Regions from separate parts of the Massilia sp. UYP32 genome, predicted to be linked through region 1. Evidence: predicted binding sites of a transcription regulator. Region 1 holds the regulator's gene; the other holds the start of a gene.

The links. The regulator FliA, encoded in region 1, starts transcription of late flagellar genes. The targets are predictions, from matches to a motif close to CTAAAGTTTNNNNNNNNNNNGCCGNTA.
Region 2: ABIB42_RS00105 (flagellar protein FliT) is a predicted target of FliA. The motif match lies at 3,035-3,061, and genes of this name have one in related genera.

What each region holds. Positions count from the first base shown of each region.
Region 1 covers NZ_JBNDIK010000003.1:157,152-164,461, reverse strand. The annotation lists gene flhA (flagellar biosynthesis protein FlhA) at 1-656, shown strand, start outside; gene flhF (flagellar biosynthesis protein FlhF) at 1,479-2,855, shown strand; gene ABIB42_RS03575 (MinD/ParA family ATP-binding protein) at 2,848-3,669, shown strand; gene ABIB42_RS03570 (RNA polymerase sigma factor FliA) at 3,716-4,444, shown strand; gene ABIB42_RS03565 (flagellar motor protein) at 4,426-5,169, shown strand; gene motD (flagellar motor protein MotD) at 5,184-5,939, shown strand; gene ABIB42_RS03555 (hypothetical protein) at 6,038-6,541, shown strand; gene ABIB42_RS03550 (M35 family metallo-endopeptidase) at 6,687-7,310, opposite strand, start outside.
Region 2 covers NZ_JBNDIK010000001.1:15,700-23,009, forward strand. The annotation lists gene fumC (class II fumarate hydratase) at 1-1,164, opposite strand, end outside; gene ABIB42_RS00100 (hypothetical protein) at 1,254-2,354, shown strand; gene ABIB42_RS00105 (flagellar protein FliT) at 2,701-2,982, opposite strand; gene ABIB42_RS00110 (class I SAM-dependent methyltransferase) at 3,150-3,779, shown strand; gene ABIB42_RS00115 (CsbD family protein) at 3,852-4,028, shown strand; gene ABIB42_RS00120 (AI-2E family transporter) at 4,132-5,229, opposite strand; gene ABIB42_RS00125 (CsbD family protein) at 5,413-5,619, shown strand; gene ABIB42_RS00130 (S9 family peptidase) at 5,698-7,310, opposite strand, start outside.

The DNA of each region.
Region 1 (7,310 bases):
ACACCGTGGTCGACGCCGGCACCGTGGTGGCGACCCACCTGAACCACCTGATCACGATGCACGCCTCGGAACTGCTGGGCCGTATGGAAGTGCAGGCGCTGCTGGACCACCTGGGCAAGGAAACGCCGAAGCTGGTCGAAGACCTGGTGCCGAAGGTCGTGTCGCTGTCGACCCTGCAGAAAGTGCTGCAGAACCTGCTGGTCGAAGGTGTGCACATCCGCGACATGCGCTCGATCATCGAGGCGCTGTCGGAGCACGCGAACATGACGCAGGACCCGTCGGAACTGACCGCCGTGGTGCGTGTGGCCCTGGGCCGCGCCATCGTCCAGCAGCTGTTCCCGGGCGAGAACGAGTTGTCGGTGATGACCCTGGACAACCGCCTCGAGCGTCTGCTGATGCAGGCGATGGGCGCCGGCGGCGACGGCACCGGCATCGAGCCGGGCCTGGCCGACACCATCGCCCAGCAGGCGGCCCATTCGGCCAACCAGCAGGAGCAGATGGGCCACACCCCGGTGCTGCTGGTGCCGGCCCCGCTGCGCGTGCTGCTGTCGCGCTTCCTGCGCCGCGCCGTGCCGCAGCTGAAGGTGCTGTCGCATGCAGAAGTGCCGGAGACCAAGACGATTCGGGTGACCAGCCTGGTGGGTGTGCCGATGTAATGGGGGAAGGGCGGTTCGTATGCCGCCCGGTCAGTCGGAGCGGAACTCTGGCTCCATCACCGGTGTCTGATGCTATGTATGCTGGTATGGAAGCACACCATCACATAACTCATCCTTGCCGCGAAAACCAAGCGACAGAGATCAAAGACGTTGGATGTGCATGGCATGCGGTGAATAACGACTTGGCATATGAAACACGGCCCGCCACCATCGCTCTTGTAGCGAGAACGGCGCTACCCGTGGCGAGTCTGGCGGTGACGTCAGACACTGCTGCCGAACTTTGTCGGCGGGAGGCGGGAAAGTCACGCCTGTCAGATACGAACACGGTCAACAGGACGGCTCGGGGCAGGAAGAGGACGTTGAGCACATTTGCTCACGTCTTTGATAGCAGTCGTGGGTATAGGTCACAGCACCTGTGCCGCACCCACCGCTCCACTCGACGGCGGTGACCATGACGGCGGAGCGCTCGCACATCTTTTGCCAGTCCCAGTTGTAATTGCATCGCACGCGGCCCTGGATGTTGCGATACAACAGTCGAATCGATTTGACCATGGTGTCCTCCCGGCGCCAGCGACAGGCGGCCTGTCTTGCATACTTGGACCTCTCTTCAGGGGCAAAGATCGCCCGGCCCCGGACGCCTGTTGACGACAACCCTCCGCTTGTCATCCGGTCAAAAGGTATCGCTTTTGCCGATTCCGATGAAATAGGCCCTTTTCCCCATCCTTTTCCCCTGATGGTTTCCTGAGGGCATCGTCAATAATGCTTCCTATCGATGGGCATCGTGCCCGTCATGCAGAACCAGATTGAAGCGCGGAGAACCAGATGAAGGTTAAGAAATTTACGGCAGCAACGTCCCGAGATGCATTGCGCAAGGTGCGCGAAGCCCTTGGTCCGGATGCCGTCATCCTCTCCAACCGTCCAGTCGACGGCCAGGTCGAGATCCTGGCGCTGGACAACGATGACGTGGCCTCGCTGGCCGCGCCGGCCGCCGATTCGGAAATGGCCCAGCCGGCGCCGCAACTGCAGCACTTCGACGACCTGGCCCCAGTGCCGGCAGCGGCCCCCGCCGCCGCCCCGGCCTTCCTGTCGCGCCGCCTGCAGGACGCCGCCCCGGCCGCGCCGATCGCGCCAGCCTACGCCGAACCTGCCCCGACCTACGCCGAGCGCCGCGCCCCGGCCCCGGAGCCGACCATCGACATGAGCGCCATGACCTCGATGATGAGCGCCGCCATCGCCCAGGCCAAGGAATCGGCCGCCGCCGAGATGAACGGCATGATGAGCGAGATCCGCGCCATGCGCGGCCTGATGGAAACCCAGCTGGCCGAGCTGTCGTGGAACGCCACCGCCCAGCGCGAGCCGCACAAGGCGACCGTGCTGCGCGAGATGCTGGCCGCCGGTTTCTCGGCCACCCTGGCGCGCTTCCTGATCGAAAAAATGCCGGCGACCAAGGATGCCGCGGAAGCCATGCGCTGGGTGAAGACGGTGCTGGCGCGTAACCTGACCACCATCGGCAACGAAGACGCGTTGCTGGAGCAGGGCGGCGTGTACGCCCTGGTCGGCCCGACCGGCGTCGGCAAGACCACCACCACCGCCAAGCTGGCCGCGCGCTGCGTGATGCGCCACGGCCCGGACAAGCTGGCCCTGATCACCACCGACGCCTACCGTATCGGCGGCCACGAGCAGCTGCGCATCTACGGCAAGATCCTGGGCGTGATGGTGCACTCGGTGAAGGATGAGGCCGACCTGCGCATCGCCCTGAAGGAATTGCGCAACAAGCACACCGTGCTGATCGACACCATCGGCATGTCGCAGCGCGACCACATGGTGGCCGAGCAGGTCGCCATGCTGTCCGGCTCGGGCGCCGACGTGAAGCGCCTGCTGTGCCTGAACTCGACCTCGACCAACGAAACGCTGAACGAAGTGGTGCGCGCCTACCAGGGCAGCGGCCTGCACGGCGCCATCATGACCAAGATGGACGAAGCCGCATCGATCGGCGGCGTGCTCGACGTCGTGATCCGCCAGAAGCTGAACCTGCACTACATCTCGAACGGCCAGCGCGTGCCGGAAGACCTGCACGTGGCCGACCGCAACCTGCTGGTCGACCGCGCTTTCCGCAACCGCGGCAACGGCGCAAACGAAGCCGACATGCCGCTGATGATGGCTGCGGCACAAGCCGCGCGCGAGGTGAACCGTGGCTAGTTTCGATTTCGACCAGGCCGAAGGCCTGCGCCGCATGCTGCAGGGCCCGCGTCCGCGCGTGGTCACCTTCCTGTCGGCCACGCCTGAAGACGACAAGGGCGCCATGCTGGTCAACCTGGGCGCCTCGCTGGCCCAGGCCGGCAACGACGTGCTGATCGTCGATGCCTGCGAAGTGGAATACGGCGTCGCGCGCCGGCTCGGCATGAACCGGCGCGCTTCGCTGCTGCAGGTGGCGCGCCAGGAAAGCGCATTGAACCAGGTGATCCGCCCGGCGCCGCAAGGTTTTTCGGTGGTGCCGATGGGCGCGCCCGAAACCGCAGCCGAGGCACGCCGCCTGGGCAATACCTTCGACGTGCTGGCGCTGCAAACCGGCATCGTCATCGTCGACGCCGAGCTCGGCCCGGACGGCGATTTCCCGGTGGCCTCGATGCTCGATTCCGAGATCGTGGTGCAGGTGTCCACCAGCGCGGCGTCGATCACGAACGCCTATGCGCTGATCAAGCGGCTGTCGCAGCAACTGGGCCGGCGCCCATTCGGTATCCTTGTTACCGGTGCGACAGAGGCAGAGGCCAAGGTGGTATACGATAATATGTCAGCAGCAGCAACACGTTACCTTGCCGTCAAGCTCAGTTTCATGGGCTCGGTGCCAGCCGACGAGTACCTGCACCGGGCCGCACGCCTGGGCCGGGCCGTGGTCGACGCCTTCCCGCTGGCCGGCGCGTCGGTGGCGTTTCGCCAGCTGGCAGGCAAGTTCGCGCTGCACGCCATGCCGCAGTTCGGCAAGCAGGGGAGCGCGGCCCACTTTGGCTCGTAATCGACATCGGCAATAGAACACAAGCAGAGAGAAGACTGACACCAGCATGTACACGGTCAAAGGGAAAGCGGACAAGAATTCTTTGCTGACGGAGCATATGCCGTTGGTAAAGCGTCTTGCCCACCACATGAAGGCCAAGCTGCCGCCTTCGGTGGAGGTGGATGACCTGGTGCAAGCTGGCATGATCGGCCTGCTGGACGCCATCAACCGCTACGAAGACAACCATGGCGCGCAGTTCGAGACCTATGCGGTGCTGCGCATCCGCGGCGCCATGCTCGACGAATTGCGCAGCAGCGACTGGATGCCGCGCAGCACGCGCCAGAACATGCGCAAGGTCGAGACCGCGATGCACGAGCTGCAGCAGCGCCTGGGCCGGCCGCCGAGCGAATCTGAAGTGGCCAAGTCGCTCAAGCTCTCGCTCGAGGATTACCAGGAGATGCTGGCCGACTCGGGCGGCCACCAGCTGGTCTATTACGAAGACTTCCATGACGACGACGGCGACGGCAACTTCCTCGACCGCTACGCGGTGGACGACAGCGACCCCTTGCGCGGCCTGATGGAGACCGACTTCCGCCACGCGGTGATCGAGGCCATCGACAACCTGCCGCCGCGCGAGAAACTGTTGATGGGCTTGTACTACGAAGAGGAATTGAATCTGAAGGAAATCGGCGCCGTCATGGGTGTGAGTGAATCGCGGGTGTCGCAGCTGCACACCCAGGCCGTCGCGCGCCTGCGCACCACCTTGCGAGAGCATATATGGACTGGGCCAGCGTAGGCGGCCTGGTGCTGGCGATAGCCGGCATTTTCCTCGGCTACACGCTCGACGGCGGCAAGTTTGCATCGCTGATGCAGCCGGCCGCCTTCGCCATTGTCGTGGTCGGCACCTTCGGCGCCGTGCTGCTGCAGAGCGAAACCCGCACCTTCCTGCGCGGCCTCGGCATGCTGCGCTGGGTGTTCGTGCCGCCGAAGAACGGCCGCCAGAAACTGTCGCGCGACATCACGCTGTGGAGCCAGTCGGCGCGCCGCGACGGCCTGCTGTCGCTGGAGCAGTACATGAACAAGGCCGACCCGTTCGTGGCCAAGGGCCTGCGCCTGGTGGTCGACGGCATCGCGCCGGACAAGCTGCGCAGTTTGCTGGAACACGAGATCAACGGCTATGAATTCGCCCAGCGCCAGGCGGCGCGCATCTGGGAATCGGCGGCTGGCTATGCGCCGACGATCGGCATCCTGGGCGCCGTGCTGGGCCTGATCCACGTGATGGAAAACCTGTCCGACCCGGCGCGCCTGGGTTCGGGCATCGCGGTCGCTTTCGTGTCGACCGTGTACGGCGTGGGCCTGGCCAACCTGTTCTTCTACCCGGTCGGCAACAAGCTCAAGGCGATCGTCAATGACCGGGTCTCGCAGTACGAGATCCTGGCCGAAGTGTTCGCCGATCTCGCCAGCGGCGACCACGGCCGCGTGGTCGACGAGCGCGTCGCCAGCCTGCTGGCGCGCCACTGACGGCAGGCGACATCATGGCCCGCAAGCGCTACGACGACGACGTCCCGCAAGAGCACCACGAGCGCTGGCTGATCTCCTACGCCGACCTGATCACCTTGCTGTTCGCCTTCTTCGTGGTGATGTACGCGATCTCCATCGTCAACGAGGGCAAGTACCAGGTGCTGTCCGACGCCCTGGGCGACGCCTTCGGCGGACGCGGCGCGGCCACACAGGTCAATACCAACGTCGAGCCGGTGCTGCCGCTGTCGCACATCATCAACCGCAAGCGCAACGAGGCCGCGCGCCGCGAGCAGGAGCGCATGGGCGTGATGGCGCGCGAGCTGTCGGCGACCCTGCTGCCGCTGGTGAAGTCGGGCCAGGTGCGGGTGACCCAGAACGCGCGCGGCGTCAGCGTCGAGATCAATGCCAGCGTGCTGTTCGAGCAGGGCGAAGCGGCGCTCGACCCGGAGGCGCGCGAAGTGCTGGGCGCGGTGGCCGGCCTGCTCAGGGACGATACCCACCGCATCGAGGTCGAGGGCCATACCGACGACGTGCCGATCGCCAGCCCGGTGTATCCGTCGAACTGGGAACTGTCGACCGCGCGCGCATCGAGCGTGGTGCGCCTGTTCATCGACAACGGCCTGCCGCCGGCGCGCCTGTCGGCGATCGGCTTTGCCGACACGCGGCCGGTGGCGCCGAACACGGACGTGGCCGGACAGACCCGCAACCGGCGAGTGGCGGTGACCATCCTGGCGGCCTTGCCTGAAACAGGCGGTAACATTCTTCCCTGAACTGCAGCGATAACTCATGTCATAATCGAAAGGCGGTTGCCGCGCTCGCGGCAGCCTTTCTTGAAAACCATGGTGGCCCCGTGTCGTAAGGAGACGAGATGCATGTCAAACGAAGCATGCCGGCAGCTGTGCTGGCGACGTTGCTGGCGCTGGGCGGCCTGGTCGGCGCGGTCAAGGCCGTGGAGGCCAAGGTGAACGTGCATCACCGGCTCGAGGTCGAGACCGGCGCCAAGTCGGTCAAGGTGCGGGTGCTGATCGAGAACCGCGGCGACCAGTCGGTGTGGATCCCGCGCGAGATCGCGCTGGGCGACGACCTGACCGCCCCGCGCTTCAACCTGCGCACACCCGGGGAAGAAGTGGCCTACACCGGCCGCATGGTCAAGCGCGCCGCGCCGGGCCCGGCCGACTACCTCGAGGTCAAGCCGCAGACCACCCACCTGAACACGATCGACATCACCCAGGCCTATGCCTTCAAGCCGGGGCAGCACAGTTACGAGATCCGCTATGCCGGGCCGTGGCTGAGTAGCCTGGGCAAGCTCGATGCGGCCAGCATCAAGAGCAGTCCGGCGATTCCGGTGAAGTTTTCGTTTACGCAGCGGTAGAGCCCACTGGCTGAACGGTGGGGTGGACGGCTCCGCCGTCCACGCGTCCAACCGCCGTATGAGTCACCGCGCATCCGTGATTTGAACGCGTGGACGGCATAGCCGTCCACCCCACCGGTACGAATGAACATTCAAAGCCCGGCCATCATTGCTGCGCAGGCGTATTCTCCCCAAAATACTCATGTGAGTCGGCGTTGTTGATCGCCCGCTCCGGCGCCGTGCGCGCCAGTTCGGAGGCGCCGGCCTGGCCGTACACGTGGTCGTCGGTCGCCGCCACCACGTCGAAATGGCTGAGCTCGTGCAACAGGGTGCCGCCGCGCGAATCGGTGCCGGTCACGGCCGCGGCCCAGAACGCCCTGCACACCCACACGGTGTAGGGCCGCGCCGGGTACACATAGGCGAAATACGGCTCGTCGCAATCGCAGTCGATCTTGACCGGCTTGTTCTCGAACGCGTCCTTGATGGCCGTGAAATTGCTGGTGACCTTGGCGCCGCGCGCGGCGTCGAGGGCGCCGAACCAGGTCGTGTAGCGCTCGCCATATTGCTTGCCGGACGTCAGATAAGCGTGGCTGTCGGCCGTCATCGCGCGGCCCGCGTCCATCGCCGTCACCAATTGCTCCTGCTGGGCGTTCGAGCAGTTGGCGTAGCTCAGGCCGGCCCCGCCCGGCTCCGGCGCCATGGCGGCCGGCTTGGCGCCGCGCGGCAGGCGGCCGTCGACCCAGATGCTGACCGGCTTCGAGACCAGCTCACCGACCACCGCCTGGACGCC
Region 2 (7,310 bases), on a different contig from region 1:
CTGGGCGCAATGCGTGTCGAAGGAGCGCATGCCGTCGGCCAGCAGGCGCGCGCTTTGCAGGAAGTTGTGGACGATCATGGGCTTGAACACATTGAGCTCGAAATTGCCTTGGGAGCCGCCGACCGTGATGGCGACGTCGTTGCCGAACACCTGGCAGCACAGCATGGTGAGCGCCTCGCATTGGGTCGGATTGACCTTGCCCGGCATGATCGAGCTGCCCGGCTCGTTCTCGGGGATGGTGATCTCGCCCAGGCCCGAGCGGGGGCCGGACGCCATCCAGCGCACGTCGTTGGCGATCTTCATGAGGGCGGTGGCCAGGGTCTTGAAGGCGCCGTGGGCGGCGACCATGGCGTCGTGGGCGGCCAGGGCCATGAACTTGTTCGGCGCGGTCTTGAACGACAGGCCGGTGCGCGAGCCGAGCTCGGCTGCGATGCGCGGGGCGAACTCGGGGTGGGCATTCAGGCCGGTGCCCACGGCGGTGCCGCCGGCGGCCAGCAGCAGCAGGCCGGGCAGGGCGGACTTGAGCTGCTGCTCGGCATAGTCGAGCTGGGCCACGTAGCCGGAGAATTCCTGGCCCAGGGTCAGCGGCGTCGCATCCTGCAGGTGGGTGCGCCCGATCTTGACGATCGGCTCGAAGTCGCGCGATTTGCGCAGCAGGGTGCCGCGCAGCTGGGCCAGTGCGGGCAATACCTCCTTGGCCAGGGCCCAGGCGGCGGCCACGTGCATGGCGGTCGGGAAGATGTCGTTCGACGACTGGCCCATGTTGACGTGGTCGTTCGGGTGCAGCAGGCGGCCTTCGCCGCGCGCGCCGCCCAGCAGCTCGGAGCCGCGGTTGGCCAGCACTTCGTTCATGTTCATATTGCTCTGCGTGCCCGAGCCCGTCTGCCACACGGCGAGCGGGAATTCGGCCGGATGGCGGCCCTCGAGCACTTCATCGGCAGCCCGGATGATGGCGTCGGCCTTGTCGCTGGAAAGCTTGCCGAGCGAGCGGTTGACCGCCGCCGCCGCGCGCTTGACCTGGGCCAGCGCCGCGACCAGCTCGGGCGCCATGCGCTCGGTGGAGATGTGGAAATGGTGGAGCGAGCGCTGGGTCTGCGCACCCCAAAGACGATCGGCGGGCACGTCGATCGGGCCAAAGCTGTCCTTCTCAATCCTGTTTTCCATAGACATTCCTGTTGTACGAGGGGGCTGGGATTAAAGAGTTTATCGCAATGTCCGTTAATTACGCTTGGGCTTCACTCTCGGTATTTCTAATGGCTAGCCGCCTCCCCTTGATCATCACTTGCGCGCTACTCTCTGGCGCTGCCGGCGCAGCCGAACTGGGCGAAGCGCGGGTCGCGTCGTATATCGGCCAGCAGCTCGTGGCCGACATCGAACTGACCATGCTCAACGCCCCGGCGACGCCGGTGCAGGTGCGCCTGGCCCACCCGAACGTCTACCGCGGCGCCAATATCGGCATGCCGCACGTGCTGTCGACACTCAACATGACTGTGACGCAGCGCGATGGCCGCCAGTTCCTGCACGTGACGTCGCTGGCCCCGGTTGAGTCAAACCGCCTGCATCTGTACCTGGAATTGGCCGATGGCGTTCAGCGCGACGTGCGCCTGGTGACCTTGTCGATGACGCCGAATCCGAATCCGCCGCCGCCGGCGGCGGTCAGGATGCCGGCGCCGGTCGTGGCCGATACGCCGGCGCCCGCGCCAGTCGTGGCCAGGCCGCCGCCACGGCCGCGCCCGGCGCCAACGCCCAAGCCGGTCGTCGCGAAGATCGAGGCGGCGCCAACGCAGGAGCCCAAGCCCGCCCCCGAACCGGAACCGAAACAGGAAGCCCGGCCAGTGCCGGCAGCGGCGCCGAGGCCGGCTCCCAAGGCGCTGCCCTTGCCACTGGCTGCCCCGGCCGCGCCGGCCGCCTGCGCGCCCGCGCCCGACGTCGACCGTTCGACCGTGTGCGCCGCGCTGGACTACAAGAACGCGCAATTGCGCGAACAGATCGGCCAGCTGGAAGACAAGGTGAGGGTATTGCAGGTGGCGCTTGGCGCCAGTCCGGCGGACGTCAGCAGGGCGCGGCCGCTTGATCCGAACAAGCCGCATCCGGCGCGGCGGCGCCCGGCGCCCGAACCGGAGGCGTCGACGCCCTGGGGCTGGATCGCCGGCGGCGTTGGCGTCGTGCTGGCGCTGGCCGGCGCCGCGATGCTGATAGTGCGCCGTCGCAAGCGGGCAGGGCAGATCCAGCCCATGCCTGGCGTGCCCCTGATGACCCGTCTGCGCCAGCGTTTCGCGCGCAAGAAAGCGGGCCAGCAGCCGGTCGAGCCGAAGCTGGACGAGACTGAACAGGAAATGTCTACACAACTTTGATTTTGCGTTATACTGGACTTGTGATCGACGAGGTCACAGACGGCACAGGGTCTGCGCAGCCACCACCGATAGCGTGGCGCGACAACAGACGACCGTTGATGAAACGCCTGTGACCGGAAGCAGTCCACTTGCCTGCAGCGGCGGTGGACGCCGGGAGCAACCGGCAAGAGGCGACGCCAGCAGATAGCTGGGGTTCGCCCTCCACCCGATTCGCGGCCGAGCCACTGGCTCGGCGGCAGCCAAGGCGCCCGATGGGCGCCTTGTCATTTGTGCTTCGACCATCCCCGCTTTGTTCCGGCAACAAAAAAGGCACCCGCAGGTGCCTTGGTTCAGGATTCGCCAGGAATCAGTGCGCCTGCAGCGCGCGGTCCAGCTGGCCATCGAATGGCTCGGTCACGTCGCGAATCGCGCGGTCGTTGGCCATCAGCTGCTTGAGCAGGTCGATCTTGCGCAGGCGCTGGGCGCCTTCCAGGGCCGGCATGCCGGCGGCGGCGCTGCGCGCTTCGACCTTGGCTTCCACGTTCAGGTTGGCAAACTCGTTCCAGTCACCGGCCTTGGCGGCTTCCGACATCTGACGGGTCAGGCCAGCCAGGTTTTCGTACATCGCGAGGACTTCGTTTGCGTTCATGTTGCCACCAAAACAATGAAACTCCGGCCGGATTGCCGGTTGTCTGACTCTATTACGGCAGGGATTGTGGGAACTTTAGGGTAACTTCGAAAAATTTTTGAACTTTTTTTCTGACGTGGCGAGCATGTCCGGCGAAGCCGTTCGCCGCCGGCTGGCATACTGTCGCCATGGATCACGATAACAATCACGACGACATCGCCCGCCGCACGCTGGCGCATTACGAGCGCAATGCCGATGCCTTCTTTGCCGGCACGATCGACCACGACGTCAGCCAGAACATCGCCGCCCTGCTGGAAGCGATCGAGGCCCCAAGCCCGTACACCATCCTCGACCTGGGCTGCGGCCCGGGGCGTGACTTGAAAGCCTTCAGCACGCTCGGCCACCGCGCCATCGGCGTCGACGGCAGTGAGCGTTTCGTCGCCATGGCGCGCGACTACAGCGGCTGCGAGGTCTGGCATCAAGACTTCCTGCACCTTGATTTGCCTCAAGCGACCTTTGATGGCATTTTCGCCAACGCCGTGCTGTTCCATGTGCCCAGCGCTGCCCTGCCGCAGGTGCTCGCGCATCTGCACGCCGCGCTCAAGCCGGGCGGGGTGCTGTTCAGTTCGAATCCGCGCGGCGACAACCAGGAAGGCTGGAACGGCCCGCGCTATGGCAGTTATTACGACTACGCCACCTGGGAACGCTACCTGCGCGCGGCCGGTTTCACGGCGCTGCATCACTATTACCGTCCGCCCGGCTTGCCGCGCGAGCAGCAGCCCTGGCTGGCCAGCGTGTGGCGCAAGCCTGTTTGTTAGGCGTCGAACAGAACCGCTTGGCAGTTATCCTTACCATCAAGGCTCATCCACGTAACAGGCAAGGAGACTGCAATGAACAAGGATCAAGTCAAAGGCAAGGCGAAGGAAGTTGGCGGCAAGGTGCAGCAGAAAGTCGGCGAAGCCGTCGGCAGCCGCCAGCAGCAGAGCGAAGGCCTGTCGAACCAGGCCGAGGGCAAGGTCCAGAAGAAAGTTGGCGACATGAAGGAAATCGCCAAAGGCAACCGCTGATCTGCCTTCCGCCCCACAAACAAAGCCGCGCAATCGCGCGGCTTTGTTTGTGCGCCGACAATCTCTGGAATGCCGCGGCACGGCACTCCAGAAACGAGGCGAGTCAACTCGACCCAACCCCCTTCGCCGGTCTGTCCCCCAGCACGTCTTCTATATAGAGCATCTTGACCAGCACCGACAGCACGGCCGCCAGCGGCGTCGCCAGCGCCACGCCGGCAAAGCCGAACAGGGTGCCGAAGATCAGCTGCATCACGATCACCAGCGCGGGCGGCAATTCGATCGCCTTGGCTTCGATCATCGGCTGCAACACATAACCCTCGAGCATATTGATCGCTGCGAACAACAGCAGCGCATACATGGCCATTTCCGGACTGATCGACAGCGCCAGCAGCACCGCCGGGACGCCGGCCATGATCGGGCCGAGGTAGGGGATGAAGTCGAGCAGGCCGGCGATGACGCCGAGGATCAGCGCCAGCGGCACGCCCAGCAGGGAGAGGCCGATCGCGGTGGTGGTGCCGACGATCAGCATCGAGACCGCCTTGCCGACCAGCCAGCTGGCCAGCGAATCGCCCATCTCGTCGATGACTTCGCGCGCGCGGCCGCGCTTGTGTTGCGGGATCAGGCGGATGAAGCCGCCGGTGTAGACGCCCGGCGTGGCGGCAAAATAGATGCCGACGAAAATGATGATGACGACATTGCCGAGGGCGCCCAGGATGCCTGTGAAGAACAGGCCGGCGTTCGGCACCATCGAACTCATCTGCTTGACGATGTCTTCCGGCGGCGGCAGTTCGTCGACGACGCGCTTGATCAGCGGATGCTGCTCGACTTCGCCCTGCAGGCGCTCGATCGCGGCCGGGATTTCCTTCGCCAGCTGGGTCGACTGTTCGGAAATCTGCGGCGCCATGGCCCAGCCACCCAGACCGATGATGGCGCTGAGCAGCAGCACGACGATGCCGAGCGCGAGCTTGCGCCGCATGTGGAAGCGCCGATGCATGATCTCGCTCAATTTGTAGAGCAGGATGGCGAACAGGATGCAGGCGAACACCAGCAACAGCGCATCGGCTGCCAGCACGACGGCGGCCAGGCCGAGGATGAACAGCACGGCGATGCCATTGACAAGGGTCACGCGGCGCGCCAGGCGGCGTTGGCCCTGTGGGGCTTCCTGGGTGGCGGGGACGGCTTCGGTATTGTTGTTATTCATGGAGGATTCTCTTCTTGAGCGGCGCGCCGCGTTGCAAGAAAAGATTAGCATTTAAGCTATGAAAATGTCGCGCGGCTGGGGTTGATTGACTGTGTGCGTGCGCTAACAGATGAGCAGGCGCGAAAGGACTATTCTGTATCCATCGCATGGCCATTCAGGCATGCACTACTCAAGGAGAACACCATGAACAAGGACCAAGTCGAAGGCAAACTGAAAGACATCGGCGGCAAGATTCAGGAAGGCGCCGGCAAAGTGGTGGGCAGCACCGAACAGCAGGCCAAGGGCCTGGCGAACCAGGCCGAGGGCAAGACCCAGGAAGCCTACGGCGACGCGAAAGAAGTCGTGAAGGATGCCGTGGACCAGACGAACCGCCCAGCGCCACGTCCATAAGCCACACCGCGCTGTAAAGGCGCAATGAAAAACGGCCGCGTCGATCGACGCGGCCGTTTTTGTTTCAAGAAGTCGAACTCAGTTCGGCTGCGTGCCGCCCAGCTGCTTCTTGAAGTAGGACTCGATCAGCCCATACACGTGGCGCTGGTTGGTGCGGCCCGACATGCCGTGCTTGGCGCCCGGATAGGTCATCAGGTCGAACTGCACATTGCGCTTCACGAGTTCGTCGATCAGCAGGGTGGTGTTCGAGAACAGCACATTGTCGTCGGCCATGCCGTGGATCAGCAGCAGGTGCGACTTCATGCCGTCCAGGTGGGCGAACACGCCGCTGCGCTTGTAGGCTTCCGGGTCGCCCTTCGGCGTGCCGCCGACGTAGCGCTCGGTATAGTGGGTGTCGTACAGCGCCCAGTCGGTCACCGGCGCCACCGACACGCCCATCGCGATCTTGTCCGACGCTGCGGACAGCAGGCGCAGGGTCATGAAGCCGCCGTAGCTCCAGCCGAACACGCCCACCCGTTTCGGATCGACGAAGCTCTGCTTGGCCAGCCAGTCGATGCCGGCCACCTGGTCTTCGACTTCGTGCTTGCCCAGGTTGTTGTGCAGCACGTCGGTGAACTGGCGCTCGCGGCGGCCCGAGCCGCGGTTGTCGAGGCGGAAGACCACGAAGCCCTGCTGCGCCATGTACTGGTCAAAATAATTGCCCCAGGCACGGGTCACGCGTTGCGAGTGCGGGCCGCCATAGGTGAACAGGAACACCGGATAGCGCTTATTGGCATCGAAACCGTCCGGCTTGATGATCGAGTAGTGCAGGGTCTGGCCATCGACCGCCTTCAGGGTGCCGTATTCGGTCGGCAAGTGCGCATCGAGGTGGCGCGTGTACGGATGGTTGGCGTTGAGTTCGTTCTTCTCGATCCACTCGACCATGCTGCCGTCGGCGCGGCGGATCGACACCTGCGGCGGGGTGTTCGGGTTCGAATAGGTATCGACGAACAGCTTGCCGTTGCCGGCGAACGAAGCCTCGTGCCAGCCGTCGCCCTGGGTGATGCGGGTCGGCTTGTCGGCGCCGCGGCCATCCAGCGACAGCGCATAGGTCTGCTTGTCGATCACGGCGTCGCGGTTCGACGAGACATAGATCTTGCCGGCGCCTTCATCGACGGCCAGGATATTGTCCACGCCCCAGTCGCCGCGCGAGATCGGATGCAGCAGCTTGCCGTTCAGGTCGTACAAATACAGGTGCTTGCGGCCGCTGCGCTCGGACGCCCAGACGAAGGCCTGGCGGTTCTTGAGGAAGCGCAGGTCGTTATGGACTTCGACCCAGGTAGGGGAGGTTTCCGAGAACAGCGGACGCTGGGCCAGGGTGGCGACGTCGACCGCCACCAGGTCGAGGCGTTTCTGGTCGCGCGTCTGGCGCTGGTAGACGAGGGTCTTGGCGTCGGCGCTGAAGTCGGCGCGCACCAGGTAGATGTCCTTGTCCTGGCCGAGGTCGATCTTGCGCTGTTCACCCGTGGCCGGATTGACGACCATCAGCTCGATCGCCACGTTCGGATCGCCCGCGGCCGGGTAGTGCTGGTCGATCACCTCGGTGCGGTCGGCGAAGATCTCGAAGCGGCGCACCACCGGCACCGGCGCCTCGTCGTAGCGACGGTAGGCGATGTGCGAATCGTCCGGCGCCCAGTAGTAGCCGGTGTGCT